DNA from 3 places in the Geobacillus lituanicus genome. Region 1 is predicted to be linked to each of the others. Evidence: predicted binding sites of a transcription regulator. Region 1 holds the regulator's gene; each other region holds the start of a gene.
What was found. Region 1 encodes Rex, which represses fermentation and respiration genes when NADH is low (regulators of the CRP and FNR family bind a similar motif). Its sites were predicted from a motif close to TTGTGAAATATTTCACAA; they were not measured.
Positions count from the first base shown of each region.

Region 2: ACR1UW_RS10525 (nitrate reductase subunit alpha) is a predicted target of Rex. The motif match lies at 3,689-3,706, and genes of this name have one in related genera.
Region 3: nsrR (nitric oxide-sensing transcriptional repressor NsrR) is a predicted target of Rex. The motif match lies at 4,886-4,903, and genes of this name have one in related genera.

Region 1 is NZ_CP194773.1:631,505-641,547, reverse strand. It holds gene fumC (class II fumarate hydratase) at 1-191, opposite strand, end outside; gene ACR1UW_RS03260 (hypothetical protein) at 305-724, shown strand; gene groL (chaperonin GroEL) at 892-2,511, opposite strand; gene groES (co-chaperone GroES) at 2,630-2,914, opposite strand; gene ACR1UW_RS03245 (CPBP family intramembrane glutamic endopeptidase) at 3,270-4,004, shown strand; gene ACR1UW_RS03240 (YdiK family protein) at 4,001-4,180, shown strand; gene ACR1UW_RS03235 (IS1182 family transposase) at 4,291-5,841, opposite strand; gene tatC (twin-arginine translocase subunit TatC) at 6,017-6,766, opposite strand; gene tatA (twin-arginine translocase TatA/TatE family subunit) at 6,787-6,939, opposite strand; gene ACR1UW_RS03220 (redox-sensing transcriptional repressor Rex) at 6,957-7,598, opposite strand; gene moaC (cyclic pyranopterin monophosphate synthase MoaC) at 7,614-8,102, opposite strand; gene abc-f (ribosomal protection-like ABC-F family protein) at 8,198-10,043, shown strand, end outside.
Region 2 is NZ_CP194773.1:2,066,269-2,076,311, reverse strand. It holds gene ACR1UW_RS10525 (nitrate reductase subunit alpha) at 1-3,628, opposite strand, end outside; gene ACR1UW_RS10520 (metal-dependent hydrolase) at 3,800-4,303, shown strand; partial or broken gene ACR1UW_RS10515 (alpha/beta hydrolase) at 4,338-4,689, shown strand; gene ACR1UW_RS10510 (bacteriocin-processing peptidase family protein) at 4,836-8,996, shown strand; gene ACR1UW_RS10505 (hypothetical protein) at 9,078-9,347, shown strand; gene yidC (membrane protein insertase YidC) at 9,390-10,043, shown strand, end outside.
Region 3 is NZ_CP194773.1:1,961,604-1,971,646, reverse strand. It holds gene ACR1UW_RS09965 (nitric oxide reductase activation protein NorD) at 1-950, opposite strand, end outside; gene ACR1UW_RS09960 (ATP-binding protein) at 960-1,802, opposite strand; gene ACR1UW_RS09955 (replication termination protein) at 1,962-2,336, opposite strand; gene purU (formyltetrahydrofolate deformylase) at 2,446-3,348, opposite strand; gene hmpA (NO-inducible flavohemoprotein) at 3,562-4,797, opposite strand; gene nsrR (nitric oxide-sensing transcriptional repressor NsrR) at 4,969-5,412, shown strand; gene ACR1UW_RS09935 (hypothetical protein) at 5,516-5,710, shown strand; gene speE (polyamine aminopropyltransferase) at 5,740-6,615, shown strand; gene ACR1UW_RS09925 (acyl-CoA dehydrogenase family protein) at 6,689-7,870, opposite strand; gene ACR1UW_RS09920 (aminotransferase class V-fold PLP-dependent enzyme) at 7,942-9,441, opposite strand; gene ACR1UW_RS09915 (acyl-CoA thioesterase) at 9,572-10,021, opposite strand.

The DNA.
Region 1 (10,043 bases):
AGCTTTCCAGCCTGATGGTTCACGATCGCCGCCGCCTTTTTCAGCTCGGCATAGGCATAAATGAGTTCAAGCGGCATTGTTTCTTTGCCGATGCGAAAGTTTTGCCGGCTTCGCTCCGTCTGCGCCCCCCAGTATTTATCGGCCGGCACCTTCACCTCGCCGAGCGAGTCGCGTTCAATCCGCACGTTCATTCCATTCTCCTCCTTTGGATATCGCCTTTCCATTTCTAATTTTACCCAAAATCACAATCGACAATGAAACAAATGAGCAGGCAAAACGTCTAACTGAGAAAGGGGAAAACGACATGAAAAATAGATGGCTATGGCTCCTCATCGCTGTATGGCTGTCCGGTTGCCAATCGGGCGACATCCAACCGCCTGACTTACGATTGGCCGTCGACGGAGAGACAATCGACCACCGCCTCGGAACATATACATGGTCAACAGGCGGCCGCGGAGTCGTGGCCGACGCTGCCGCCCCGCCGCTGCTCGTGAAAAACATGAATCCCCATCCGGTTGCCCCTGGGGCAAAATTACACCTCCAATTTGACGACCGCCCGTTGACGATCGAAGCGGGTGTATGGAACGGCGGAGATGCCGACTGGCGCCCGGTGCAAAACGGAATCATTCCTCTTCCGGAAAAGAAAGGGGCATACATTTATGCCATTCACGCCTCTTGGAAAAAAGGGAATGCGATTTATGCGTTTTTCATTGAGGTGCGATAACTAGCACAGCGGAGGAAAAGGTGCAATAGAATAGCGATATGAGGGAGAAACAACAGCTGCCCTTCACCCGATCAGCGGCTGTAAGAACACCTGGCTGAGGCATATATAGTCAAAAAGAAAAAGAACACCGGGGAAACCCCCAGTGTTCCAAGGCTTTTGCGGCGAGATTACATCATGCCACCCATATCCGGCATGCCCGAATTGCCGCCTTTGTTTTCTTCCGGTTTGTCGGCAACGACCGCTTCTGTCGTCAAGACCATGGCGGCGACAGAGGCAGCGTTTTGCAGCGCCGAGCGAGTGACTTTCGTCGGGTCAACGATACCAGCTTCGATCATGTCGACCCATTCACCTGTTGCCGCGTTGAAGCCAATGCCCGGTTTTTCGTTTTTCAGGCGCTCAACGATGATCGAGCCTTCCAGACCAGCGTTTTGCGCGATTTGACGAACCGGTTCTTCGATCGCGCGCAAGACGATTTTCACACCCGTTGCTTCATCGCCTTCCGCTTCGATGGCCGCAACTTTGCTGTAGACGTTCATCAACGCCGTGCCACCGCCAGCGACAATGCCTTCTTCAACCGCAGCACGAGTCGAGTTGAGCGCATCTTCAATGCGCAGTTTGCGTTCTTTCAATTCCGTTTCTGTCGCTGCGCCAACTTTGATGACCGCTACGCCGCCAGCGAGTTTCGCCAAGCGTTCTTGCAGTTTTTCGCGGTCGAATTCGGACGTCGTTTCTTCAAGCTGCGCACGGATTTGGTTGATGCGCGCTTTGATGCGGTCCGAATCGCCAGCGCCTTCGACGATCGTCGTCGTTTCTTTCGTAACAACCACTTTCGACGCACGGCCGAGCGAAGCGATCGTGGTCGATTTCAGTTCACGGCCAAGCTCTTCGGAGATGACTTCGCCGCCTGTCAAAATCGCGATGTCTTCGAGCATCGCTTTGCGGCGATCGCCAAAGCCAGGCGCTTTGACAGCAACCGCATTGAACGTGCCGCGCAGTTTGTTGACAACAAGCGTTGCGAGTGCTTCGCCTTCAACATCTTCCGCAATGATCAAGAGCGGACGGCCTTGTTGCACGACTTGCTCAAGAACCGGTAACAGCTCTTGGATGCTCGATACTTTTTTGTCCGTAATCAAGATGTACGGATTTTCGAGAACAGCTTCCATTTTTTCCGTATCTGTAATCATGTACGGCGAAACGTAACCGCGGTCGAATTGCATCCCTTCGACAACGTCGAGTTCCGTCGTGAAGCCTTTCGATTCTTCAAGCGTGATGACGCCGTCATTGCCGACGCGTTCCATCGCTTCAGCGATCAATTGGCCGACTTCTTCGTCAGCAGCCGAGATCGCAGCCACTTGGGCGATCGATTCTTTTCCTTTGATCGGTTTGGAGATGGCTTTTAATTCTTCAACCGCTACCGCTACCGCTTTTTCAATCCCGCGGCGGATGCCCATCGGATTGGCGCCAGCTGCCACGTTTTTCAATCCTTCACGGATCATCGCTTGAGCCAATACGGTAGCCGTTGTCGTCCCGTCCCCAGCGATGTCGTTCGTTTTGCTGGCGACTTCAGCGACCAGTTTCGCGCCCATGTTTTCAAACGGGTCTTCGAGTTCGATTTCTTTCGCGATCGTTACCCCGTCGTTCGTGATGAGCGGAGAACCGAATTTTTTCTCCAATACGACGTTGCGGCCTTTCGGACCTAATGTGACTTTCACTGCGTCTGCGAGTTTGTCCACCCCGCGCAACATCGCACGGCGCGCTTCTTCGCTGAACTTAATTTCCTTTGCCATACCCCGTTACCTCCTTATGAATTTGTTTCACTGCATGCCGTGAAAAAGGTAAGTATTCGTGTCATAAAGTTAAGGATATGTCAGTTTTCCGGAATGTTTATGTGGTGAACGCAATATATTAGCGGATGACAGCCAAAACGTCGCTTTCGCGCAAAATTAAGTATTCTTTTCCGTCGTATTTTACTTCCGTGCCGGCGTATTTCGAGAAAATGATGCGGTCGCCGACTTCAACTTCCGGCGCAACGCGTTGGCCGTTGTCAAGCACGCGGCCTGCACCGACAGCGACAACGCGGCCTTCTTGCGGCTTTTCTTTCGCCGTATCCGGCAGCACGATGCCGCTAGCCGTTTTTTCTTCAGTTTCCACGACTTCAATGACAATGCGATCGCCTAATGGCTTCAACACGGGAAACAACCTCCTTAACGATAGTTTTCGCCGTTCTTATTAGCACTCATCATTATTGAGTGCTAACACACTTATAATATTAATGAACTCTTCTCCGTTTTGCAAGTAGGAAATACAAAAAAATAACTGTTTTTCTCTCCTAAAGAAGAAAGAGCAAAAGGAGCCGGTTGTTTTGCCTCTACTCCCCATCCGCGCGGAGCCCGTTTTCATTATTTCACATTCCTCGGACTGATAAACGGCTCCGGTTAATTTTTTTTACGGCGGTCAGGTGGGATGCGAGGATGCAGTTTTCTTACTATTTTCGCCGAACATGTGCTACAATACGGATATATTTGAAATAAAGGGGTAAAACGATTTGAAGCGCCGTTACTGGTATGTCATCATCACCTATATCGCCATGCAGCTGTCCTCCTTTGTCGGTGTGCCGCTCCTTCGCGCCCTCGGCGCCGGCCAAGGCGCGCAAACACGTCTCGAAGCAGCGAAAATTGCCTCCGGCTATTGGGCGGTCATCAGCTTTTTATTGGCTTTTGCCATCATTTTATGGCTGCTGCGCGGCGACCGCGATGAACGGACAATGCGGCGGCTGCCGCTCGCCTCGTCATGGATGTGGGCGATCTCGGGCGTCTTTTTGGCGCTTGCCGCGCAAAGCGTTGCCGCCAACATCGAATGGCGTCTATTGGGCATTGAGCCGGGCTCGGAAAACACAAGGCAAATCATCGACATCATCCGCCTGACGCCATTGCTCGTCGTCGTCACGTCGGTCATCGGCCCGGTTTTGGAGGAACTCATCTTCCGCAAAATCATTTTTGGCTCGCTTTATGAAAAATACAACTTTTGGTTGGCAGCGCTGGCCAGCTCGCTTCTGTTCGCTCTCGTCCACATGGAGCCGGAGCATTTGCTTTTGTACACGTCCATGGGGATGGTGTTCGCCTTTTTATACGCCAAAACCGGACGCATTTTCGTGCCGATGTTCGCCCATGTAGCAATGAACACGTTTGTTGTTGCCGTTCAAATTTTGTTGGCTGATGAATTGGAAAACATGATGCGCCAAGCGGAACTGCCGCTGGCCATTTGGAGGATTTGGCTATGACGCGCCATCCGCGGCTGTTTTCTGTTCCGTATTTCATCTTGGGCTTCCTGTTTACGTATTTGGCGATCGAAAGCGTTCATGAAACGATTTGGAACGTCTCAACCATCGCGTTGGCGGCGCTGGCCGCTTTTGATTTCGGCACCGCCTTTCGCTTGTTCTTCACACCGAGACAATAAAGGGGCTGACCCAAAAGTCCGCCAAAAAGCGGACTTTTGGAGTCAGCCCTCTCTGGTTTTTGTATATTTTACCAAACGGAACAAAATTCCGACTCTGTTCTCCCCCTCATTTACGCCACCAAGGACAATTGCTTGTCCCTAGCGGCTTTTTTGAGAAGATTGTGGGCAGCACAAACCAGCCCCCATTCGATGGAAACTTTTTGGAGGCCTCGCAGGACAAAGCGACGAAACCCGCGATTTTGTTTGATTTGCCCAAATACACTCTCAATGTCGGTTTGGCGTTGGCGGTATCGGGCTTGCCCTTCTTCACTCTCCAACCGTTCGCGGGCTTTCTGTTTTTGTTCATGATAGACGGGGTTCCATTGCGTGGTTCGTCCATACTTGGAAGTCGTGCAGGCCGAACGGAACGGACATCCTTCGCATTCATGGCATTGGTAGTGTCGGGTGACCGAGGTGTATCCTGATTCCGTGGTCTGTTTCGAAGTTCCGGTGCGAACCAGCTTTTTCCCATTGGCGCAAATCCAAACGTCTTCTTCTTCCACATAGGTCCAATTCTGCTGATGATGCGGATTTTTCTTGACCTTGCGCGTGTTCTCCTTCTCATACGTATGGTACTTGATCAAGGCCGATATGTGCTTCTCTTCCAGCTTCACGTAGTTCTCTTCCGAGCCATAAGCCGCGTCAGCGATCAAACGTTCGGGTTCCACGCCGTACTTCTCTCGAACGGTCTCCAAATGCGGGAGAAGACAACGAGTGTCGCCCGGCCTCTGATGAAGGGAATACCCCAAAATAAATTGGCCGGAAGAACCCACCTGTACGTTATAGGCCGGCTTGAGCTGGCCGTTTCGCATGTGATCCTCCTTCAACCGCATGAAGGTGGCATCCACATCGGTCTTGGAATAGCTGTTGCGATCCCCGCATACATGGAGTTGGTGTTCATACTTTTCACTGCGGGGCAAGTAGTCCTCCTTCATCTTCTTGATGGCCTTCTTCAACGGTTGGTTGTCCGGCTCGGCCTCCAACCGTTTTTCCCACTCCTCGGTTTTCTTTCGGATTTCTTCTGACGTAAAGGCCGGCGAAGGGTCGATGTCTTCCGCCTTTTCTTCTTCCACGATCGCCTCGATCTGGGCAATCAGCCGATCGACATTGGCTTGGAGTTTCTCCTGGTACTTCTCAGCCGATTTGCGCCAAACGAAGGTGTACCGGTTGGCATTCGCTTCAATTTTCGTTCCATCCACAAAATAATCTTCCATCTTGACATAGCCGTCGGCCACGAGCAGCGTGATCATTTCCCGGAACAGGTCGTCAATCAGGTCTTTCATCCGCTCCGAACGAAACCGATTGATGGAGCGGAAGTCCGGCTTTTGAAATCCACTTAGCCACATGAGGGGAAGGTGGACTTCGAGCTGCCGTGCAATCTCACGGCCATGATACATTTTTTGGGTGTAAGCGTAAAGGAGAATTTTGGTCATCATTTTCGGATGATAGGCGGAGGCGCCCCCTCCTTTGTAGTAAGCAAGAAACGTCTCCATCGGGATGCGTTCAACCATCTCATGAACCACGTGGGCCATGTTATCCCGTGGAATGAGATCGGCGATGTTGCTTGGCAAAGAGAGGTTGTCCATGGTATACTCTTTAAAGGAAATATGATCATGTTTCATAAAAGAATCGCCCTTCTTTCGGTGGTAGTGGTTTTGGTGACTCTATTCTACCAGAAAAAAGGGCGATTCTTCTATATTTGAGGCAAAAAAGTGGGGGCTGATCCCAAAACGCATTCGTGTTTTGGGTCAGCCCCTTTTGCCTGGCGCCGTATGAACCGTCCTCTTGATGCTGCCCTCAATATGGATCGCCGCTTCCTTCCTCCGCCGCTAATTGCGCCTTTCGATAGCCGATTTTGGCAACCCAGATGCTCCCCTCATACAAAAGCGTCAGTGGAATCATGACGATCACTTGCGACAACACATCCGGCGGCGTAATGGCGGCCGCTAAAATAAGCAGCGCCAAATACGCATACTTGCGGATGCGAACAAGAAGCTGCGGCGTAATAAGCCCTAAGCGGGTGAAAAACAGGACAACAATCGGCAGCTGAAACACGATGCCAAACGGCAGCACGAGCTGCAGCAAAAACTGAAAATATTCATTAATGCCGATCATCTGTTGAATGCCGAGCCGTTCCGCCAGCTGATTCATAAACCGGACGACAAATGGAAACAAGACGAAATACGCAAAACCAACCCCGGCTAAAAATAGAATGATCGATGCTGGAATGTAGCTGAGCGTTGTTTTCCGCTCTTTTTCATACAGCCCCGGACTGACGAACGCCCAAATTTGATAGAGCAGCACCGGAGCGGTCAGTACAGCGGCGATGACAAAGGCAAACTGAAAATACACTTTGATCGGGTCGGTGAGGCGGAACGCGTTCATCGTCAGCTGTTTCGCTTCCGCAGTGTGCTGCAAATACACAATGACGTCATCGACAAAAAAGAAGCTGGCTACAAGCGCCGCAACGAAAAAGAGAAGCACGATGATCAGCCGTTTCCGCAGCTCTCCGAGGTGTTCATACACGGACATTTCTTTGTCATTCATCGTTTCCCCATCCTGCCTTGTCATCGGTCGGTTTTCGTTTCTTCGTCATCAGCGAGCCCTTTTGTGGCGTCTTTAAACTCGCGAAGCGACTGGCCGAACGACCGTCCCAACTCCGGCAACTTTTTCGTGCCAAACAGCAACAAAATGACAAGAACGAGCAACAAATATTTCATGTGTTGTTCTCTCCTTTTTACGATGGCGATGGATAGTTTTTCAAAAAATAGACGAGCGACTGCAGCTCAATGGCTAAATCGATATGATGGACGCGAATATGGTTTGGCACGTTCAGCCGCGCCGGAGTAAAGTTTAAAATGCCTTTAATTCCTTGCGCGACAAGGCGGTCGGTCAGCGCTTGAGCTGCGGCGGCCGGCACGGTTAAAATCGCGACCGGAATGTCGCCGCGAAGCCGCTCCTCCAGCTCATCGAGATGATAGACCGGCACCCCGCCGACTGTCGTTCCGACCTTCCGTTCATCGACATCAAACGCCATGACAATTTTCGTGTTGTTATTTTTCGAAAAGTTGTAGTTTAAAAAGGCGGTGCCTAAATTGCCGACGCCAAACAGAGCGACTTCGGTCACTTCGTCCTCTTCAAGTGTCTGGCGGAAAAACGACAACAAATAATTGACATTATACCCGTATCCTTTTTTGCCGAGCGCGCCAAAATACGAAAAGTCGCGGCGAATTGTCGCCGGATCGACTTTCACCGCCTCGCTCAGCTCGGCGGAGGACACGCGCTGCTTCCCTGAGGCATGTAAATTTTTCAAAAACCGATAGTATAACGGCAGACGCTTGGCAGTCGCCTGCGGGATTTTCGGTTGTTCGTTGCTCATCGTTTCATCCCCCAGCTAATCGGTTTTCCGTCGATAATGGCCGGACTTCCCGCCCGTTTTCTCGACCAAATACGTTGGACCGATCGTCATTCCTTTATCGAGCGATTTGCACATGTCGTACACAGTCAATGCGCATACCGAGGCCGCCGTCAGCGCTTCCATCTCCACTCCTGTGCTCCCTTTCGTTTTGACCGTCACGGTAATCACAAGTTTATACGCTTCCGCCTCTTTTTCCCAAGCAAAGGCAATATCGATGCCTTTTAACATAAGCGGATGGCACATCGGAATGAGATCGGCCGTTTTTTTCGCCGCCATGACCCCGGCCACCTGGGCTACCGCCAGCACATCACCTTTCTCAATGGCATTGTTCGTCATCTTTTCATAAATCTCTTCGTTGACGGTGACGCTCGTTCTCGCCACCGCTATCCTGACCGTATCTTCCTTGTGTGTAATGTCGACCATTTTCGCCCGGCCTTGTTCATTGAAATGCGTAAACGATGCCAAGACAATCTCCTCCATTTATCACTATACACCATTTTTCGTTATCTGTCTTTGACCGTTTTCGCGACTTGCGTTAAACTATTCGCGAGGTGACGGACATGATCATTTTGCAAGTGAATGGGCTCACGAAATATTTTGGCGCTGACCTTATTTTATCGAATATAAAACTAGAAATACAGTCCCGCGCCCGCATTGCTCTTGTCGGCCGCAACGGCGCAGGCAAATCGACGCTGCTGAAGATCATCGCCGGCGAACTTTCTTCCGACAGCGGTGAAATCATCAAGCCAAGCCATATCAAAATCGGCTATTTGGCGCAAAACAGCGGGCTCGACTCGTCACGCTCCATTTGGGACGAGATGCTGGACGTATTCGCGCCGCTCCGGGCGATCGAAGCGCAGCTGGCAGAGCTCGGCGCCCAGCTTGGCGACCCGGATCTGCTCGCCGATCCGGCCCGCTACGAAAAAATGCTTCAAGCGTATGACAACCTGCAAGAGCAATACAAAGAACAAGGGGGCTATCAGTATGAAGCCGACATCCGCTCTGTTTTGCACGGGCTGCAATTTTCGTCATACGATTACCAAACAACGCCCGTTTCCTCGCTAAGCGGCGGACAGCGGACGCGGCTCGCCCTTGGAAAACTGCTGTTGGCCAAGCCGGACTTGCTCATTTTAGACGAGCCGACGAACCATTTGGACCTCGATACGCTCACATGGCTCGAGCAATATTTACAGGCATACCCCGGCGCCGTTCTGCTCGTTTCCCATGACCGCTACTTTTTGGACAAAGTCGTCACCGAAGTGTACGAGCTGTCCAACGCGACGCTTAAGCGGTATAGCGGCAATTACAGCCGCTATTTGGAGCTTCGGGTCGAGCAATACGAACAAGAGCTAAAACGATACGAAAAGCAACAGGAGGAAATCGCCCGCCTTGAAGACTTCATCCGGCGCAACATCGCCCGCGCCTCGACAACGAAACGGGCGCAAAGCCGGCGAAAGCAGCTTGAAAAAATGGAGCGGCTTGAACGCCCGGCCGGAGATGAAAAATCAGCTTCTTTTTCTTTTGCGATTGAGCGGCCGAGCGGCCATGAGGTGCTCACCGCAGAGCAATTGACCGCCGGCTATCGCGAAGGCGCACCGGTCATCCGCCAAATCAGCTTTCGCATCACACGGGGGGAGAGTGTCGCCTTGGTCGGACCAAACGGCATCGGCAAGTCGACATTGTTGAAGACGATCGCCGGAAAGCTCCCAGTTCAATCCGGAAAGCTCCGGTACGGTGCAAATGTGAAAATCGGCTATTACGACCAAAACCAGGCGGAACTGTCGACAAACAAACGAGTGCTCGACGAGTTGTGGGACGCCTACCCGGACAAAACCGAAAAAGAAATTCGCACCGTGCTCGGCAACTTTTTGTTTTCCGGCGACGACGTCTTAAAACCGGTTTCCGCCTTAAGCGGCGGAGAGAAAGCACGCCTGGCGCTCGCCAAACTCATGCTGCAAAAAGCCAACGTTCTCTTGTTGGATGAACCGACCAACCATCTCGACCTTGACAGCAAAGAGATGCTCGAGCAGGCGCTTGTCGACTATCCGGGAACGATCTTGTTCGTCTCCCACGACCGCTATTTCATTAATCGCATCGCGACAAAGCTGTTTGAACTCTCGGGCGATGGGCTTGTCGAATATTTAGGAGACTATGACTATTACGTGGCGAAAAAAGAAGAAATGCGCGAATTGGCGCGCCTGGACTCCCACCCGCCCGCATCACCGGACAGCGGCGAAACAGCCAAATCCACATACGAGCAAGAAAAAGAGGAAAAAAGACGACAGCGCCAACGGCAGCGCCGTCTGGAAGAGATCGAAGCCGAGATCGCCGCACTGGAAGCACAAATCGCTGAAACCGAGCAGCAGCTGTGCGACCCGTCTGTATACGGCGATTATGAAACCGTGC
Region 2 (10,043 bases), 1.4 Mb from region 1:
GGTTGCCCGTCGGTCCGTAATAGTTGAATCCGTAGCTTAACTGTGCATATCCGCCGATCATATGCGTCGGCTTTACGTGGATGCGCGTCGGGCTGTTGTGCGTGCCGCCGCGGTTGTTTGTCAGCTTCGTGCCCGGCACGTTAATATGGCGGTCTTGCGCGTGGTGCATAAACGCCATGCCGCGCGGCAGCCGGTGGGAGACGACGGCGCGGGCGACGACGACGCCGTTTTCGTTGAAACATTCGATCCAGTCGTTGTCGTTGATGCCGGCTTCGGCCGCATCATCTTTGTTCATCCACACGGTCGGCCCGCCGCGGAAAAGCGTCAACATCGGCAAGGAGTCGAAATACATGCTGTGGATCGACCATTTGTTATGCGGCGTCAAATAGTTCAAGATGACTTCCTTTCCGTTTTCTTTCGGGCGTTTGTTTGAAAACGGACGGTGCGGCAAGACCGGTTTGAACGTCGCCATCGTTTCGCCAAACTCGCGCATCAGTTCATGATCGATGTAAAACGACTGCCGGCCGGTCAACGTCCGCCACGGGATGAGCCGTTCGACGTTCGTCGTAAACGGCGAGTAGCGCCGCCCGCCTTTTTCCGAGCCGCTGAACGCCGGCGAGGTGATGACCGTTTTCGGCTGGGCGGTGATTTGTTCAAACGTAAAGCATTCTTCCTCGCGTTCTTTCGCTAAATCGGCCAATTTCAAATCCGTCTTTTTCTCAAGCGCCTCCCACGCTTTCACCGCCATTTTGCCGTTTGTAGTTGATGACAGCGTCAAAATCGCTTCAGCCGCTTTTTTCGCTTCGCTGATATCCGGGCAGCCGTCGGCGATGGAAGCGCGCCGGACAGTGCCGAGCCGGCGTTTCAACTGTTCATACTCGTCTTTCGCTGACCAGGCAATCCCTTTTGTGCCGATCGGCTGGCGGGCGACGTTCGGACCCAGGGCGGTCATTTGATCGTAAATGAGCGTATAGTCGCGCTCGATGACATGAATGTTCGGCATCGTTTTGCCCGGAATCGGTTCAGTTTCGCCTTTGCTCCAGTCTTTCACTTCACCGAACGGCTGCGCCAGCTCTTGCGCCGTATCGTGCAACAGCGGAGTGGCGACGACTTCTTTCATCGGCTTTAAGCCGGCTTGTTTGGCGACATCAGATACGGCTTTCGCAAGTGATTTGAAAATATCCCAGTCCGAGCGCGCTTCCCAGAGCGGAGGCACGGCTGGATTGAACGGATGGATGAACGGATGCATATCCGTGCTGCTTAAGTCATGTTTTTCATACCATGTCGCTGCCGGCAGGACGACATCGGAGTAGAGCGCTGTGCCGGCCATGCGGAAGTCCAAGTTGACAAGCAGATCGAGCTTGCCTTCCGGCGCTTCATCGCGCCAGCGGATTTCTTCCGGGCGCAGGCTGTCGCGGTCATCGTTTAACAAGCCGTTCGTCGTGCCAAGCAAATGTTTTAAGAAGTATTCGTGCCCTTTGCCGGAGCTTGAGATTAAGTTGGCGCGCCAGACGATCAAGTTGCGCGGAAAATTCGCCTCGTTGTCCGGATCTTCGATCGCAAACTGCAATTCTTTCTTTTTCAGCTGTTTCGCGACGTAGGCGCCGATCTCTTCCGGCGTGCGGGCTCCATGGCTTACTGCTTCGTTATACAGCTCGATGCCGTTTTTGTTAAACGTCGGGTACGACGGCAGCCAGCCAAGCCGCGCGGCCAAGACGTTGTAATCGCCAGGGTGTGAATAGCGCGCTTTTTTGGCCAGCGGTGAGATGAGCTCATCGACCGGCCGCTCTTCATAGCGCCATTGGTCGGTCGCAAAGTAAAAGAATGACGTGCCGTTTTGCAATTTCGCTGGTCCGACCCAGTCGCGGGCGGTGGCGATTGTCTGCCATCCTTCCACCGGCCGCAGCTTTTCCTGCCCGACGTAATGGGCCCAACCGCCGCCATTCACCCCTTGGGCGCCGACGAACAAGACAAGGTTCAAGACGGCGCGGTAAATCGTATCGGAGTTGAACCAATGGTTGATCCCGGCGCCGACGATGATCATCGACCGGCCGTTTGTGTCGATCGCGTTGTCGGCAAACTCACGGGCGATTTTCACGACGAGTTCGCGGTCGACGCCGGTGATCGCTTCTTGCCATGCTGGCGTGAATGGCACCTCGTCATCGTACGAGCGGGCGACTGTGCCGCCGATGCCGCGGTCAATGCCGTAGTTGGCCAAAATCAAATCATAGACGGTCGTGACGTAAACGTCTCCTGTTACGGTTTGCACTTTTTTCACTGGAACCGCGCGTTCGATCGTTTTTCCGCCCTCAGCGGTGAAATATGGAAGCTGGATCGAGATGACTTCATCTTCGCTCCCTAAAAACGACAGGCGTGGCTCAAGCGGCTGTTCTGTTTCCTCATCAACAAGACGCAAGTTCCATTTTCCTTTGTCTTCCCAGCGAGCGCCGATCGTTCCATTCGGCACGACAAACGAGTCGGTGTTTTCATCATAGATGACCGGCTTCCATTCGGCATTGTTCGTTTGTTTGCCAAGGTCTTTCGCCAACAAGAAGCGGCCGGCCGTCCATGTGCCGCCGTTTTGTTTTAAGGTGACGACAAACGGAAAATCGGTGTACGTTTTGGCATATCGTTCAAAATATGGAACGGTCCGTTTGACGTAATATTCGTTTAAAATAACATGTCCCATCGCCATCGCCAAGGCGCCGTCCGTCCCTTGCTTCACCGACAGCCAGTCGTCGGCGAATTTTGTCGACTCGGCGTAATCTGGGCTGACGGAGACGACTTTCGTGCCGCGGTAGCGCACTTCGGCTAAAAAGTGAGCGTCCGGAGTCCGGGTGAGCGGGACGTTCGAGCCCCAGGTGATGATGTAGCCGGCGTTGTACCAGTCGCTTGACTCCGGCACGTCCGTTTGGTCGCCCCAAATTTGCGGCGACGCCGGCGGCAAGTCGGCGTACCAATCATAGAAGCTTAACATCGGCCCGCCCATCAGCTGCATGAAGCGCGATCCGGCGGCATGGCTGACCATCGACATGGCTGGAATCGGGGAGAAGCCGACGTTGCGGTCCGGGCCGTATTTGACGACCGTATACAATAAAGAAGCGGCGACAAGCGTCAATGCTTCATCCCAGCTGACGCGCACGAATCCGCCCTTCCCGCGCGCCTGTTTGTAGCGCTTCGCTTTTTCGCGGTCTTCAACGATGCTTTTCCACGCCTCAAGCGGGTTGTTTGGATGATGGGAGAGCGCCTCGCGCCACATGTCAAGCAAGATGCCGCGGACATACGGGTATTTGACGCGCAGCGGGCTGTACATATACCATGAGAAGCTCGCGCCGCGCGGGCAACCGCGCGGTTCAAAGTCCGGCATATCCGGCCCGGTCGACGGATAGTCGAGCTGCTGTCCTTCCCAGGTGACGATGCCGTTTTTGACGTAAATGTTCCAGCTGCACGACCCCGTGCAGTTGACGCCATGGGTCGAGCGGACGACTTTGTCGTGCTGCCAGCGGCGACGGTACGCATCTTCCCAGGCGCGGTCGCCGTAGGTTGTTTCGCTATGGCCGTCGGCTTGGCGCTCGATCGGCCGAATATATTTGAAACGGTTGGCAAGCGGAGATCGTTTTCGTTTCATTTGCTTCACTCCTTATTAGCGTTGTGTACTTTTAACTATAGCCATGATGTTAATAACGCGATGTTAACTTTGTCACACTTTGCATCATTGTCACAAATCCGTCAAAAAAACGAACGAATATTCTTTTCTGTGGTATAATGGGGAAAACGATAAAAGTTTGAGGGGATTTCGTTGCGATACTCCAGCCATGTCATTGCCACATTATGCCTCGGCGCGGCGGCGGCCGCGCATACAAAGCTGCCGTTTACCGCCGCCTATACGGCGGGGCTTGTCATCGGCAGCCTTCTTCCTGACATTGACGAGCCGTCGTCATACGTCGGCCGCCGTTCGTTCGGCGTCGCGGGGAAAGTAAAAGAAGCGTTCGGCCATCGCGGCATGACGCATTCGCTCATCGTCTGGGGGGTGCTTGCCGCCCTCGTCTGGCGCGACTCGGCGTCGCCGTTTACCGCTGGGCTCGTGCTCGGCTACTTGTTTCATATTGTGGAAGACTTTTTTTCTGTTCAAGGGGTGCCGCTGTTTTGGCCGTTTTCGTCCAAGCGGTGGAAAGTGCCGCTCTATCGGACGGGAAAAGGGATGGAGAAAGCATTGGTTGGCATCGCTTGGATCGCATTCGTCTATTTTGGCGTCAACGGCTTGTTTCACGAATGGTGGCGGTCATGGTTGTCGATGTGGTAACGGCGTCCGATCAAAAAAAGGAAAAAAGAGGTGCGGCGGCGAGCTGCCGAGGTATTCTGGATTCGATCGGTTCGGACTTGAAAAATCCGGATGTGAAAGAGCTGGCATACGAGAAAACGCCGACCGCTTCGCTTCTTCAGCTGGCTAGGCTGATGGCACAGACAAAAGCGAAACTCGATCGCATCGTCTGTCCGGCGTTGATTTTTGTCTCCGACGAAGATCACGTCGTGCCGCCGGGAAACGCCGACATCATCTTTCAAGGCATTTCATCGACGGAGAAAGAGATCGTCCGCCTCCGAAACAGCTACCATGTGGCGACGCTCGATTACGACCAACCGATGATTATTGAACGGTCTCTCGAATTTTTCGCCAAGCACGCCGGATAAAACGAATCGGTATATGGCTGATCCTGTTCAAAGGAGAGGCCATTTTTTGTTTGTCGGTATTTTTGTGAAAAAATATGTGGCTGTTTTGCCGGGCTTGTTCTACACTTAATAAATAGCTGGAAAAAGAATAAGGGAGTTTTCTTTGTATGAATCATATCAAACCGATCGCATTGCTCGTTGAAGAAAAACGAATCGTGGATGCCCTTGCCCAGGTGCGGCCGCATTTAGAAAACATGGGATTGTTTCAATGGCGGCCGCTCATGGCTTCGTGGGACGAGATCGAACCGTTTCGGACGCTTGTCCGCCTGTTCGACTACGCGCTTATGTACCGGCATAGCGGGCTTGTCGCCCGGTACGCCCACCGGAAGTTCAACACGCTGCAGACGCTCGCGTGGTTGTGCGACGAATGGATCGATCAACGCCGGCCGCTCGATGTGGAAGAGGCGCTCACTCCGCGCCTGACCGCCGCGCTCGAAGGCCGGGTGGAGGAGCCGAGGGAAGCGATCGCCCGGGCGGCGTTTGCGTTGGTGCGCGCTTTATTGGATATGCAGCGGATCGATGAGGCGCACGAATGGATGGATGTGGTTGCCCGCTATGAGACGGCGCCGATGCATGACAAGTGGGGCTATTTTTATATCGAGACCGGCGACCGGAAGCGCGCCGAACAGGTGATTCGCGCCGGTCTCGACGACTCGGAGCGCGGCGATATGTGCTATTTGCTTCTTGCCGATTTGTATGCGCTCGATGGCCGCCACCGCGAGGCGCTTGCCGTTTTGGAAGAAGGAAAGCAGCGTTTTCCGCAAGTGTTAGCGTTTTACGCTGAGCGCGTGCGCCGCCTGCGCGATGTGCGCGCCTACCGCGAGGCGCTCGCGGCGATGGAGGAACTTGACCGCCTGAATCCGCTTCATATGCATCGCCGTTATTTCGCCCATTTGCGCGCCGAACTGTATTACCAGCTTGAGGAATGGGAGAAGCTTGAATCGCTTGTGAAAGCGGAGCCGCAGCTTGAAAAAACGCCGTACGCCCGCGCGCTTGGGCGGCAAGGGAAACGGTCGGTGGCGCTGCCGCTTGTGCCGGTCGTGCAAAAGCACAACTATTGCGTGCCGGCGAGTCTGGAAATGATGCTTCGATTGCTTGGTTCCCCCCGCACGCAGGATGAAGTGGCCGAACATATTTTTGATGTGCGCGGATCGAAGCTGTCCACGACCGTACATTATTTGGAAGATCTTGGATTTGTTTGCCGCTTTTTCATCGGCACGCTGCCGCGCTGGAAGCGGCTCATTGATGAGGGCGTTCCGGTGCTGTTGAGCGTCGATTACGAACAGTCATCACACGTCCAAGTGCTGTTTGGCTATGACGAACGGCTCGAGGCGTTTTATGTGCAAGACCCGAATCTGTTTGATCCGTTTGTCGTTTCCGAGGACGAGCTTGCCAAGTGGTATGCAGGGACGCATTATTTGTCGATTGTGGCGCTTCCCCGGGAAAAAGCGGCGCTCGCCGCCGAGCTTCCGGAGGAGGAGGACCGCTATTTCCGTGAGCTGCACGCGTTGGCTGAAAAGATGGACGAGGACGAACAGGCGCATTTCGCCGCCTTTGTCGCCTTTTTGCGCCAGCATGAGCACATCCCGTACACATGGCTGTATGTCATGAAGCATTTCGGCAGCGACGAGGCGAAGCCGCTTGTGTTGGATTACACCAGGCGCGTCTTGAGCGAGTATCCCGAACATAACGACTTGCTGCTGATGGCGGCGAAAGCGTACGTCTACACGCAAGAAATGGAGAAGGCTGAAGACGTGCTCAAACGGGTGAAAGGAAAGGCGCAAAGCCCGCTCTACCATTATTTGCGCGGGCGCATTGCCTTTTTTGCCAGCCGCTATGAAGAGGCGGCCCGCTATTTTCGCACCTCGCTCCAGTTGGACCCAGACCAGCCGGAAGTGTGGAGCTATTTCGGGCTCACCTCGGCGTACGCCGGTCATATCGAAAAAGGGCTCATCTCTTCGCGCGTGGCAGTCAGCCTGTATCCGGGCGATTTGTTTATCGAAACGAATCACGGTGTGCTGTTGTTCCATGCGAAGCGGTTCGCCGAAGCGCGCGACTGGTTTGATCGTCTTGTGCGCCGCGAGCGGCGGGATGCCCAGCTTTGGTATGAGCGGGCCCGCTGCGACATGGAGCTCGGCCGAAGACGCAAGGCGGAACGCGGCTTTGGCGTCGCCAAAGCGCTCGACCCGCAGGAACCGCATCCGTATTTGATGTTGGCTGACTTGTATGATGATGCCGGTGATCGGGAAAAAGCGAAAGCGGTGCTGGAAGAGGGGCTGGCCGCTGCTAGACGCTTGGCGCCGCTTTACGTCCGTCTTGGCGATCTCTATATGGAGGAAGGGGAGGCGGAACAAGCGGTTTCGTGCTACAAAGAGGCGGTCCGTCATGACCGCGATGACGTGTTCGCCCATCTCGGCTTGGCGTCTGCCCTTGCGGAGCGCGGGGATATGGATGAGGCGCGCCGGTATGTGATCGAGCAGCGCGCCCGTTTTGCCGCCAACAGCGAATATTGGCTGAACGCGGGAAGATGGCTTGTCGCCCATGGGTTCGCCGACGAGGAGGAAGGACGCGAGACGGCGCTGTCGTGGTTGGAAGAAGGGTTGCGTCTGGCTGAGTTTGAGGCGGAAGAAGCGTACGAGTTTTACCTTGATCAGCTGGCAACGCCGTCTTTAGAGGAACGCGGCCGGGCGTTTTTAGAGCAGCTTGTCTCGGCTCGCCCGACACTCGCTTCGGCCCATTCCGCTCTCGGCGCCCTTTATGAACGGCAAGGCCGACTGTCGAAGGCCATGGCGTTTTACCGAGAAGCTGCCGCCATGGGCCATGCGCTTTCCCTCTTCCGGCTCGCGGAGCTGTGCGCCTCGCTTGGACGCCACGAAGAGGCGAAACAACAGTATGAGGCTTGTCTCAAAGCCGATCCATCGTTTGTCCTTTGCCATTTTCGCTTAGCTTCACTCTATGAGGCGGAAGAAAACGAAGAGCGGCAGCACGCGCATTTGCTTCAGGCGGTGCGCTTGGCCCCGAAGCGCATCGATATGGAGCAGCTTGCCGCGATCGCGGAGCCTTCCGCGCTTCTCCGCGCGTTGGCTGACGCCCGTCCGCATGCAGGGGAGGCGTGGTATTACGACAGCCTTGGATATGTTTATGGAGCGCTTGAGCGCCGCGATCAAGAAAAGGCGGCCGTCGAGAAGGCGCTTGCTCTTGACCCGGACCATCCTGAAGTGCTCCGCCATTGGGCGATGGTGCTGATCGCGGAAGGAAGCCAAAAAGAGGCGGCGAAACTGCTCGAACAGTTGATGGTGCGCCATCCGGACGATGAATCGTTGTACCCGTTGTATGTGGCTCTCTTTCCGAAAACGATGCGCGGCTTAGGGAAGCTGCGCCATCGACTCGAGCGGCTGAAGGCAAGCCGCGAGGCGAAAAGCGTGATGTATCGGAACACCGCCTCGGCTCTTTTCCCGTATTTTGGCGAGGAGCAGGGGGGGCATGACGAACCGGTGCGATGGTGGACAAAAGCGAAAGAATGGGTCGGCACCGTTGTCTTGTTTTCGATTGTGACCGATTTCTACGACGAAGCGATTCGCCTCAACCGTAGCGATGCGGAAGCCTACAGGCGGCTCGCCCGCTTATATGCCGCGCTCGAATTGGACAGCGATGCCGTGAAAACGTGGCGCAAAGCGCTCGCCCGCGTTTGGGATCCGTCTTTGGCGCAAGAATTTGTGGAATATTTATTGGCCGCCGATGAGGAAAGAAAACGCGAGGAAGCGAAGCGCTGGCTGGAGCGGCTGCTGGCTGATGACCCGGATGATGTCGACCTGCGCGTGTTGCAGGCGGTCGTTTGGCTTCAAGAAGGACAGCGCGAGAAAGCCGAGCGGCAGCTCGAGGAGATTGTGGCGGAAGAACCGCTCGCCCGTGAGGCGCTCATGTTGCTTGGCGAGCATTATATGGAAACGGGCCGCTATCAAGAAGCGGCGGCGCTTTGGGAGCGCTATGCTGATTGGTATCCTGAGGATGAAGAGTTCCATATGCAGCTTGCGGCTGTTTATGAAGAAGCGGGGCGCATCGATCAGGCGCTCGCGGCCATCGAGCGGTGCGTCCATATGGCCAACGATGCCCGGCTTCGCTACGAACGAGCCCGCTATCTCGCGCTGCTTGGACGCTTCGATGAGGCGAAAGAAGAGCTTCGGGCGGCGCTGGCGGCCGATGAAAGCGGGGAGCTGGCCGTCTTGGCAGCCGACGAGCCGGCATTTCACCGCTTGGAGCGGATGTGATCAATTGTTGCTTTTCTTTCGGTTGAAAGTTTGCTATTGTATGGAAAGAGAACAATCGACAGGCGAAAGGGAGGTGGACGCATGGAAGCGCCTATTGATTTGCTTGTGTATATGTCGCTTGTCGGCGCGCTATGGATCATCATGAAAGGACATACGAGCGCGCGCCGGATGGCAGGTTCGCTGTTTTATGAACCGGCGTTGGCCGCGGTTCGCGAGCATGAAGCAGAGGGAGGCGCCGAACGGGCGGCGCTTCCATGGCGCCCGCTGTTTTTGCCGCAACGGCGGAAAATTCCCGTTCGGGAACGGACAAGCCGAACGGATGAGGATGGAAGGCCCTTTCCTTTATGTTGAAACGGCATGATTTTGCAACATGATATTGAAGGAGGGCTTTTCATGAAAAAATGGGTATTGGTGCTGCTTGGCGCCGTTTTGCTTCTTGCCGGCTGCAACCGCAACGAACCGATCGACGAACATAGCCAAGGCATTTGGAACCATTATTTTGTCTATCCAATGTCGAAGCTTCTTTTGACGCTTGGGCACTGGTTTGGCGACAATTACGGCATCGCCATTATCGTGCTGACGCTCATCGTCCGCTTTTGCTTGCTGCCGCTCATTTTGAAGCAGTTCCGCGCATCGATCGCCATGCAAAAACTGCGCCCGGAGCTTATGAAGCTGCAAGAAAAATATAAAAGCAAAGACCCGGAAACGCAGCGCAAGCTCCAGCAAGAAATGATGCAGCTGTATCAAAAGCACGGCGTCAACCCGGCGAGCGGCTGCCTGCCGGTGCTCATTCAAATGCCGATTTTTATGGCGCTGTATTACGCGATTTCGCGGACGCAAGAAATTAAAACGCATTCGTTCTTATGGGTCGAGCTCGGCCATCGCGATCCGTATTTCATTTTGCCCGTTTTAGCGGCGTTGACGACGTTCATCTCGCTCCGCCTGTCGCCGTCGATGGCTGAAGAACAAATGCCGCAAATGGTGATGATGTCGTACATCGTGCCGGTCATGATTTTTATCGGCGCCAGCTCCGTTCCATCGGCGCTG
Region 3 (10,043 bases), 1.3 Mb from region 1:
GCGAGCGCCTGGTCGCCATCGTCCCCCGGCCTCGCCCCGTCGCCAAGCATGCCAGTGCGGGTGCCGCGTTCCAACTCAAAGCGGAGAAAATTCCCATTCGGCCGGCTTGTTTCCCGGTGCCACGTCGACAGCACTTCCTGGTGCGCTTTGCCGTTTGACGGATTTTCCGCTGCATCGCGGTTTTCCAACGGATCGACCCGCTTCAAATCGCGAACCGTCACCTTCGGTTCATCGTCCCCGTCATCGACAAATGGAAGCGAGGTGTAAGCGTTCACCATGTCACCGGCAAGCGCCTCTTCCATCAATGCGACGATGGCTAACGCCCAGCGGGCCGTATCCGCGGTGGACATCGCGTCAAACCATTGCGGCCACAGCGCGTCAAGGCGCGCCTGCACCGTTTCATCCGCCATCGGAGCGAGCGGAACGTCATCAAGCGGCGAGTCGGCGGTCAGCCGCAAATACATCGCCGCCAAAAATTGATCGGCGGCGGCGCCGCGGGTTTGGTTTGCCTGCCATTGCTGGGTGAAGTAGCGACGGTAAAGGCGGCGGCGCGTGCGAAACCAACGTTTCACCCCGGGCCGTTCCCGCTCGCAGAGAGCCTCAACACGAAGATCCTCAGCCAACGAAAACAGCTGTTTCGCCAGTTTCGGCCATGGGTGCGCTTCGGCTGCTTGCCGAAATGCGCGGACCGCCGCTAGGTCCGTATGCCGCCGCGTGCCGATGACGCGCAAGGCGACATCGCTTTTCATCGCCGTTTCTTTCTCCTTTGGCGGATACACATCCCAAAACTGACTGACGTACACCGTTGGCTTAACCGGATGCATCCCGGAATGGGCGGCGAACTCGACCGTCATGTCAGGACGGCGGGCGAGCGTTCGGGCGAGATCGGCGAGCTGCATCACCAAAAACGGATCAATCGGCCGATCGTTGAACATCATAAACCGTTCCATGGCCGCCTCCTACTCGTCAAACCATGTTTCCGCGATATTGCGCACCGCCGCCCGCTCCCGTTCATCGTCGAGCTTGTCGATGATGCTTCGTTCAATGGCGCGCAGCGGCGGGATATGCACCGCCAGATCGCACGCATCGAGCAAGGCGCGTACGGAAGCCACTTCTTCTGCCACTTGCCCGTTTCGCACCTGCGCCAGCAAGTCGGCTGACAAGGCGACGAAACGGTTGATCAACGCATCGTCTGTTAATGTAGTTTGTGCCATGATGACCGATTTTAACGTCTCCCCCTGCACATATGGGACATCGATGACGACGAAGCGGTTTTTTAACGCTTCATTGAGCGGCACGGTGCCGATATAACCTTCGTTGATCGCCGCAATGACGCCAAACGTCGGCTTCGCCTCGACGACCTCGCCAGTGAGCGGATTGGTGAGGCGGCGCCGATAGTCAAGCACGCTGTTTAAGATTGGCAGCGTCTCAGGTTTGGCCATATTGATTTCATCAATGTATAGCAAATGCCCCTTCTCCATCGCCCGGATGACCGGACCGGGTACATATTCGATCACCGCTTGGCTGTTTTTGTGCACGATCGTCTTAAAACCGAGCAATGCTTCGGCGTCTAAGTCCACGGAACAGTTGATGCTGTGCATCGGTTGACCAAACAAAGCGGACAACGTTTCAGCAAGCCGCGTTTTTCCCGATCCGGTCGGGCCTTTTAAGAGCACGTTTTTCCCAAGCGCGAGCGCAATGGCGGCATCGTGCACGATCGCCTCATCTGCCGCCTTGTACCCGCCCGCTCCAATCAACGCGCGATCCGGATCGCGGCGGAACAGTTCTTTTCGCTTTTCCATTTCTTTCGTGACCGTCAACGGCCATGTTCCCATCTTCTGACTTCCTCTCTGTGGCGATCTTCCCCTCTCATTCTACTAGATCGCCCGGCGGGACGCAAAACAAAAGAACTAGACCATAAATATATTATGTAAATATAACAAAGAAAAAACGAGGCGCTCTCAACCGAAGTTGTCCTCAATCGCCTTGCGAATGAGCGCCGCGCACCGATCAAGCTCCGCCTTGAGCTGGCGTTTGTACAGCTTCGCCTTTTCCTGCCCCCCTTCCGCGAAGCGGTAGTACACAACTTCTTGGTACTTCATGCCTTCTTTTTTCTGCTTGACTTGCTTTAAAATGCCGTCTTCAATCAAATCGTGGAGCGCTTTGTACACTTCGGAATGGTTCGGCCGGTAGCCGAACGGTTTAAACTCTTGGCGCAGCACATCAAGCAGCTTCAGTCCGTACAGCCGCTCCTGTTCGGTGAGCGTAATCAAATACAATTTTAAAAACGCACGTTGTTTTAACAGAAAACCGCTGGGCGTCCGTTTTTCTCCCATAGGCTTTTTCCCTCCTTCCCTACGGATGAAATTTCGCTCTTTGGGCGGCCAAATCCTGCTTATCTTCATTATACCATGCGGGAAAGGAAAAATCCTCTCCCGCTTGGGTTCAATAAAACACGATCGTTTTGTTTCCGTGGATGATGACCCGGTCTTCCAAATGCCATTTGAGTGCCCGGGCGAGCACGGTTTTTTCGATCAGGCGGCCGATCCGCTTTAAATCGTCGGGATGGTGGCGGTGGTCCACGCGGGCGACGTCTTGCTCGATGATCGGCCCTTCATCCAAATCGTCGGTGACGTAGTGCGATGTGGCGCCGATCAATTTGACGCCGCGCTCATACGCCCGCTCATACGGACGCGCGCCAATAAAGGCGGGCAAAAATGAGTGGTGGATGTTGATGATCCGTCCCGGGAACTCAGCGACAAACGCCGGCGACAAAATTTGCATGTAGCGGGCAAGCACGATCGTGTCGATCTGATAGTCGCGAAGCAGACGGATTTGTTCGGCTTCGGCGTCCGCTTTCGTTTCTTTCGTCACCGGAATATGCACATAAGGGATGCCAAATGACTCGACCGTCTCGCGCAAGTCGGGGTGGTTGCTGATGACAAGGGCGATGTCGGCGATCAGCTCTCCCGCCTGCCATTGCCAAAGAAGTTCAAGCAGACAATGCTCAGCTTTGGAGACAAAAATCGCGATTCGCCGAATGTCGTTGTGCAGCCGAAGCTGCCAACGCATCTGAAATTCAGCGGCGATCGGGGCAAAGGCCGCTTCGATCTGGTCTTTTCGTTCCGTGATGTTCGGGCAGTCAAACTCCAAACGGAGGAAGAACGTACCCCCTTTCGGATCGGTCGAGTATTGGCTCGATTCGACGATATTGGCGCCTTGCTCATACAAGAAGGACGTGACCGCGGCGACAATACCTGGACGATCCGGACAGGAAATGAGCAGGCGGGCGCGATCTTCATAGCCTTGCAAAAATGATTGCCAGCGATGTTGGCGAAATGTCGTCATGTTGTTCTCTCCCTTTTCTTTCCGTCGTTTGGTTTTCATCATACAAAAAAATCATCCGCTTGCCAACTGCACGGCCCATCTTTTTTGCAAGAAAAGCCGCCTTTGCCCCTGCGGCGGAAGGGGCGATATTCAAAAGAACATCTCCCCTCGAGTAAAATGGCAGTGAAAAAGGGTGTCTCGTTATGTAGGAGACACCCTTTGGTCTGCCCGTGATCAGTCTTTCGTCAAATCGCCGGCCGGGCCGAAAAATTCGTAATGGATGCGTTCTTCCGGCACGCCCCACTCTGCTAAGGCGCGGTAGACCGTTTTCATAAATGGCACCGGGCCGCAGAAATAAAAGTCAGCGTCTTTCGTCGGGATCACGGATTGCATCCATGCAAGGTCAATCCGCCCTTCTTTTCCAAAATGTGGATGGTGGCAGTCCTCGTCGGATGGCGACTCATAACAAATATGATAAGAAAATGACGGGCGTTCCGCCAACATCCGAAGCTCCTCGTCAAACGCGTGCACGCGGCCATTCAAAGCAGCATGCAAAAACGCCGCTGGGCGGGTCGGTTGGCGGATGGCCAACGTATGCGCCATGCTCAAAAGCGGAGTGATGCCGACGCCGCCGCTGATGAACACAACCGGCGTCGTTTTGGACAAATCAAGCGTAAAATCGCCGGCTGGAGCGCTAAGCTCGAGCACGTCGCCCTCTTGGACATGATCATGCAAATAGTTGGAAACAATGCCGGCCGGCTTGTCCGCTGTAGCTGCTTCCCGTTTGACGCTGATGCGGTAATACCCTTTTCCAGGTGCATCCGATAAGCTGTATTGGCGAATATGCGTATACGTCTCGCCCGGAATCGACAGTTTGACGCTCACGTATTGACCCGGCAAATAATCACTGATGGCCTTGCCGTCTTCCGGCTCCAAATAAAACGAAGTAATGACGCCGCTTTCTTTCACCTTTTTCACGACGACAAATCGGCGAAAGTCACGCCAGCCTCCGTGTTTGGCCGCTGCCTCATCGTAGAGCTCTTTTTCCACTTGAATGAAAACGGACGCAATGGCTTCATATGCTTCCGCCCAAGCCGTGATCACTTCGTCGGTGGCGGCGTCGCCGAGCACGTCTTTGATCGCCAGCAACAAATGCTTTCCGACGATCGGGTATTGTTCTGGTTTGATTCCTAAGCTGCGGTGTTTATGGCCGATTTGCCGCACAACCGGCAAAATCGCATCAAGCTGGTCGATATAGCGCGCTGCCGCATACACGGCTGCGGCCAAGGCGCGTTGCTGCCGCCCTTGTTTTTGGTTGGCGTGGTTGAAAATATGGAGCAGTTCCGGATGATTGGAAAACATGAGTTCATAAAACCGCTTCGTAATTTGTTCGCCATGTGTTTCCAAGACAGGCACCGTTGATTTTACCATTTCAATCGTTTTTGGATGCAATTTCGTTGTCGTTGTCATGATTTCATCCCCTTGTAAAACATGTATTTTTAATACATCTTTTATTCAACCATGAGCACTGCGAAAAAGCAATATTTCAAATACATCTTTAATAAATTGTTCACAATTCTCCGTTCGAATCAGGTGTGGTACAATGGGATCAAGAATGTCGCTTAAAGGTTGTGAATCACGATGCAGTTGACGAACTATACGGAATACGCCTTGCGCGTCCTCTTGTTTTTAGGCGCGCTTGATGAAGAAGAAAAAACAAACATCAAAGACATTGCCGCTGCTTTTTCCATTTCAGAGCATCATTTAAGCAAAATCGTCTATGAACTTGGCAAACTCGGCTACATTGAAACGATCCGTGGGCGCAACGGTGGAATCCGCCTTGCGAAACGCCCCGCGGAGATTGTCATCGGCGCGGTTGTTCGCGAAACGGAGGAAAACTTATCGCTTGTCGAGTGTTTTGCCGCCCACGGCAATGAGTGCGTCTTAACGCCGGTATGTCGGCTTCGCTTCGCACTTCACGAGGCGTTAGAGGCGTTTTTGCGTGTGCTGGATGCGTATACGCTCGCCGACTTGCTTGAAGACCGAGCGTCGCTTCGTTCTTTATTGAAAGAGCGGCGCGGTTGAGGAAACTTTCTGGCTATAAGCTGGAGAGTTTTTTGGCGTTTGGCAGGCACACGATCACTAAGCATCGCGCTACGGAAGGAAGACGCGGGATGATGCGAAACCGATGGCGGCCTTTGCGGCGATTGGCACCTTGGCGCTCGGCCTTTGCGCGGGATGTGGCGGCAAGAACGATCATCAGTTGGAAAAACGAAACCAGTCGTCAAACATGGGCGGCGGGATGAATACGTCCGGCACCGGCCGATCACATCCCCTTTGTTTGCCACAAGACGAAGAATATATTAAGATTAGAAAGGTGTGAAAACATCTGCATGACTAAAGGAGGTCACAATGAAACACGAAGGAAACGCTTTGCCACCTTACTTGCATATGGACAACGGAGAGCTTTGGCTCACCGAAGATGATCGCGACAATTTGAAAATTAGCTACCGGATCAAAGAGGTGATCTTTGCCGAGCCGTCCGAGTATCAGCATGTCATGATTTTGGATTCGTATGATTTTGGCCGCATGCTCGTACTGGACGGCGTCGTGCAAACGACCTCGATTGACGGCCATATTTATAATGAGATGATTTCGCACGTGCCGCTGCAGTTTCATACGGAAGCGAAGCGGGTGCTCATCATCGGCGGCGGCGACTGCGGCGCAGCTCGTGAGACGGCGAAATACGCTCATCTTGAAGCCATCGACATGGTGGAAATCGACGAAAAAGTCGTCCGGGCGTGCAAAGAGCATTTGCCAGCCGTCTCCGGCAACTTATCGGATCCGCGCGTGCGGTTTGTTTATGATGATGGCGTCAAGTTTGTGCAAGGGAAGGAAAGCGTCTACGACGTCATTATGATCGACTCGTCCGACCCAGTCGGCCCGGCGGAAGCCTTGTTTTCACCGGAGTTTTACGCCAACGTCCATCGCGCGTTGAAAGCGGATGGGCTGATGGTCTGCCAAAGCCAGTCGCCGATTTTCCATCTGGATATTTTGAAGCGGACGTACCGCAATATTCGCGAACTGTTCCCGCATGTGCTTGTGTACACCGCCGTGGTGCCGACGTATCCAGGAGGGTTGTGGAGCTTTACGATCGGCTCGAAACGGCCGCTCGATTTTCCGGTGCAGACTACCATTCCAAATGACACGAAATATGTGAACGATGAGATCTTTCGCCAATGTTTCGCGTTGCCGGCATTTTTGCGTTCGGCGCTTGAGGTGGAATAACCGCTTGGCATCAAAAAAGCTGTCCCCCACAAAGCAGGGACAGCTTTTTCGTGTTGCTTGAATCCGTTCTGTTTTATGGAGCAGGTGGGTTGTGAGACAATGCCCGCTTAGCAAGCCATTGAAGCGTCAAGTCGTCAGCAGGCGGGTTGTAGAGCCCAGCGCGGACGTCACGGTAATGCCGCTGAAGCGGATTGTCAGCAAACAAGCTTTGTCCGCCGACAATGCGCATCGCCCAATCGACGACTTCAAGCGCGGTATTGGTGGCGACCAATTTGGCTGTTGCCAACTCCTCTTTCATTTCCATCCGTTTTTCCGGATAGCGATCCCATAAATCGGCGACCGCGTACAGGAAATGGCGCGCATGGGTGAGGCGCCATTCCATTTCAGCGATTTTCCGCTGTACTTCGGGCGTCGAGGCGATTGGGTGAGGCAGGGTATTAGGCTGGTACGTCTTGGCAAAGCGAAGCGCCTCATTGCGCGCCGCAATGGCGATGCCTAAGTAACAAGCCGGCACGTGCAACAGCCATCCTTGCGCCGGAGCAGCTTCGTTCGCTTCTCCAAGCGTCTCTACGAGCGCCTCTTGGTCGACTTCGACTTCTTCAAGAACAAGATCATCGCTGCGCGTCGCCTTCATGCCGAGCGTGTGCCATGTCGGCTCAATGCGAAGCCCCGGGGTTTTCATCGGGACAAGAAATTCGCCGACCTCGCCGCTGCTGCCAATCGTGGCGGAAATTAGCACGTAATCGAGTGCCGGCGCCAATGACGCAAACGCTTTTCGCCCATGAAGCACCCAGCGGCCGTTGCGGAAACAAGCGGTTGTTGTTGGTTTTCCCCCGCGCGCCGGGCTGCCGGTTGCCCGTTCAGAATGGGCGCTGTTTATCAACACATGGCGTTCCGTGATCTCGCTGGCCAGGCGGATGAGCACCGCTTCCGGCCAGCGGCGCAGCAAATACAGGCGCATGACAATGCTTAAATGCCAACCGAGTGACAAGGCGGTGGCGCCGTCGCCTTGGGCCAGCGTCTCTTGCACGAGCACGAGCTCGTACAGCGAGGCCCCGCCGCCTCCGTATTCGGCCGGGACGGTCAACGACAGAAATCCGGCTTCTTTTAACAGAGCGAAGTTGGCAAACGGAAACTCGGCCCGCTCATCATAATGCGCCGCGCGGGCGGCAAACTGTTCAGCGAGGCGCCATGCCCGGCGGTGAAGCTCTTCTTCCCGTTCGGTCCGCACAAGCAGATGGTACAATTCGTTCATCGTTCTCCCCTTCTTTTTTCCAGGATGCCTCTATTGTACTGGTTTTGCATTGATGAGGAAATGAAAATGCATTACAACAGAAAGAAATGGCGGACATACCGGTCATCGTGGCGATGGACAAACTCGTTTTTCGCCGCATCGTATACATACTCCTCTTGCCAGCGGGCGCCATGGCGGGCGATTTGGCGGACGGCATGAAGGATCGTATACACTTCTTCATTCGTCATCGTCGGATGAAGCGACACGCGCACCCAGCCCGGTTTTGCCAACAAGTTGCCGCTTTTGACTTCGTTGAGCAAGGCGGCGGACTGCTCTTGATCGATGCCAAGCAAATAATGGCCGTACGGCCCGGCGCATGAACAACCGCCGCGCGCTTGGATGCCGAAACGATCGTTGAGCAACTTGACGATGATGTTGTAGTGCAGCCCGTCGATGACAAACGAAATGATGCCAAGCCGGTCATCCCGATGCCCTTCCAGCACCCGGACGCCGGGAATGTCTTTTAACGCCGGCAATAGGAGCGATACGAGCTCCTGTTCGCGGGCGCGCATTCGTTTTATGTTCATTTGCTCTTTCAGCTGGATGGCGAGCGCTGCTTTGATCGTTTGCCAAAACGGCGGCGTTCCCCCGTCTTCCCGCTCTTCGATCGCCTCTACGTATTCGTAATGCCCCCACGGGTCGGTCCAATACACCGTTCCGCCTCCTGGATGGTCAGGCGCCTTTTGGTCATACAGCCGGCTGTCAAAGATGAGCACGCCGGCGCTTCCCGGTCCGCCAAGAAATTTGTGCGGCGAAAAATAAATGGCATCTAGCTGTTCCATCGGGTCATCCGGGTGCATATCGATGCGCACATACGGGGCGGAAGCGGCAAAGTCGACGAAGCAAAGCCCGCCATATTCATGCATCAGTTTCGCCAAGGCATGATACGGCGTTTCGATCCCAGTTACGTTCGAGCAGGCGGTGAATGCGCCGATCTTTTGCGGCCGATCGCGGTAGCGCTCGAGCAGCTCCCGCAAATGGTCAAGATCGACATCCCCGTTTTCTGTCGGACGGACCGCCACGACTTCCGCGATGGTTTCCACCCATGGCAATAAATTTGAATGGTGCTCCATATGGGTGACAAAAACGACTGGCCGCTCCTCATCATGAAGGGACAAGCGGCGCTTCCACCGCTCCGGCACGCGCAAGCCAAGCAGGCGCTGCAGCTTGTTGACAGCCCCGGTTGTCCCCGCCCCTTGCATGATCAAAACATCGCTTTTTTTGGCATGGACGTGTTGTTTGATGAGTTCTTTCGCATAGCGATAGGCAAGCGTCATTTTCGTCCCGGTCACGTTCGACTCGGTATGGGTGTTGCCGACGAACGGGCCGAGTTCACGGGCCATTTTCTCCTCAATCGGGCGATACAGCCGTCCGCTTGCCGTCCAGTCGGCGTAAAGAAGCCGCTGCTCGCCAAACGGGGTGGAAAACGGATGAAAGCGGCCGATCGTTCCGTCGCGAAACGGCTGAAAATACGTCTCGAGCTCACCGCGGCATGTATACACCGCATTGCCGATCACAGCGTGAATGGCCATGTTGATTCCCCCTTTCCGCCATTTCATCTATTTACAAAGTATGTCGCCTTCGGTGGTTCGGTCCAAAAAACGTGGGAAAGTTGAAAATGAAAAATCCGCCGTACAGGCGGATGATATTCCACTCCCTTTTTTACTCCTTTTTTTTGCACGATAACGGCGAAATCGTTTCCCCCACGGACGGCGCAAGGTATTCGGCAAGCATGGTCCGCAAGTCATCGGGCAATGGTTCGCTCGTTTGGGTTTGGAAATTAAAATGGACGACCGCTGCTTCTCCGATGGCGATCAGTCTTCCTGTTTCCTCTTCCATGATGCGATGAATGCATTGAAAGCTTTTATTGCCGATCCGGGAGACATTCGTTTCCACGCGCAATCGTCGTCCGAAGAATCCTTGGTTGATAAAATCGCACTTGGTGGAAGCTAAAATAAAATGCCAGTCGTCCGTTCGCCCGCCGTAACGCAATTCATCAAACAGGCGGGTGCGCGCTTCTTCCAAATAAATAAAATAGCTGATGTTGCTTAAATGTCCGAGCGCGTCTGTTTCACAAAAACGCGGATTGACCGTAATCGTGTGCGTTTTCATTCGTGTTCCCTCTCCCCTTTTT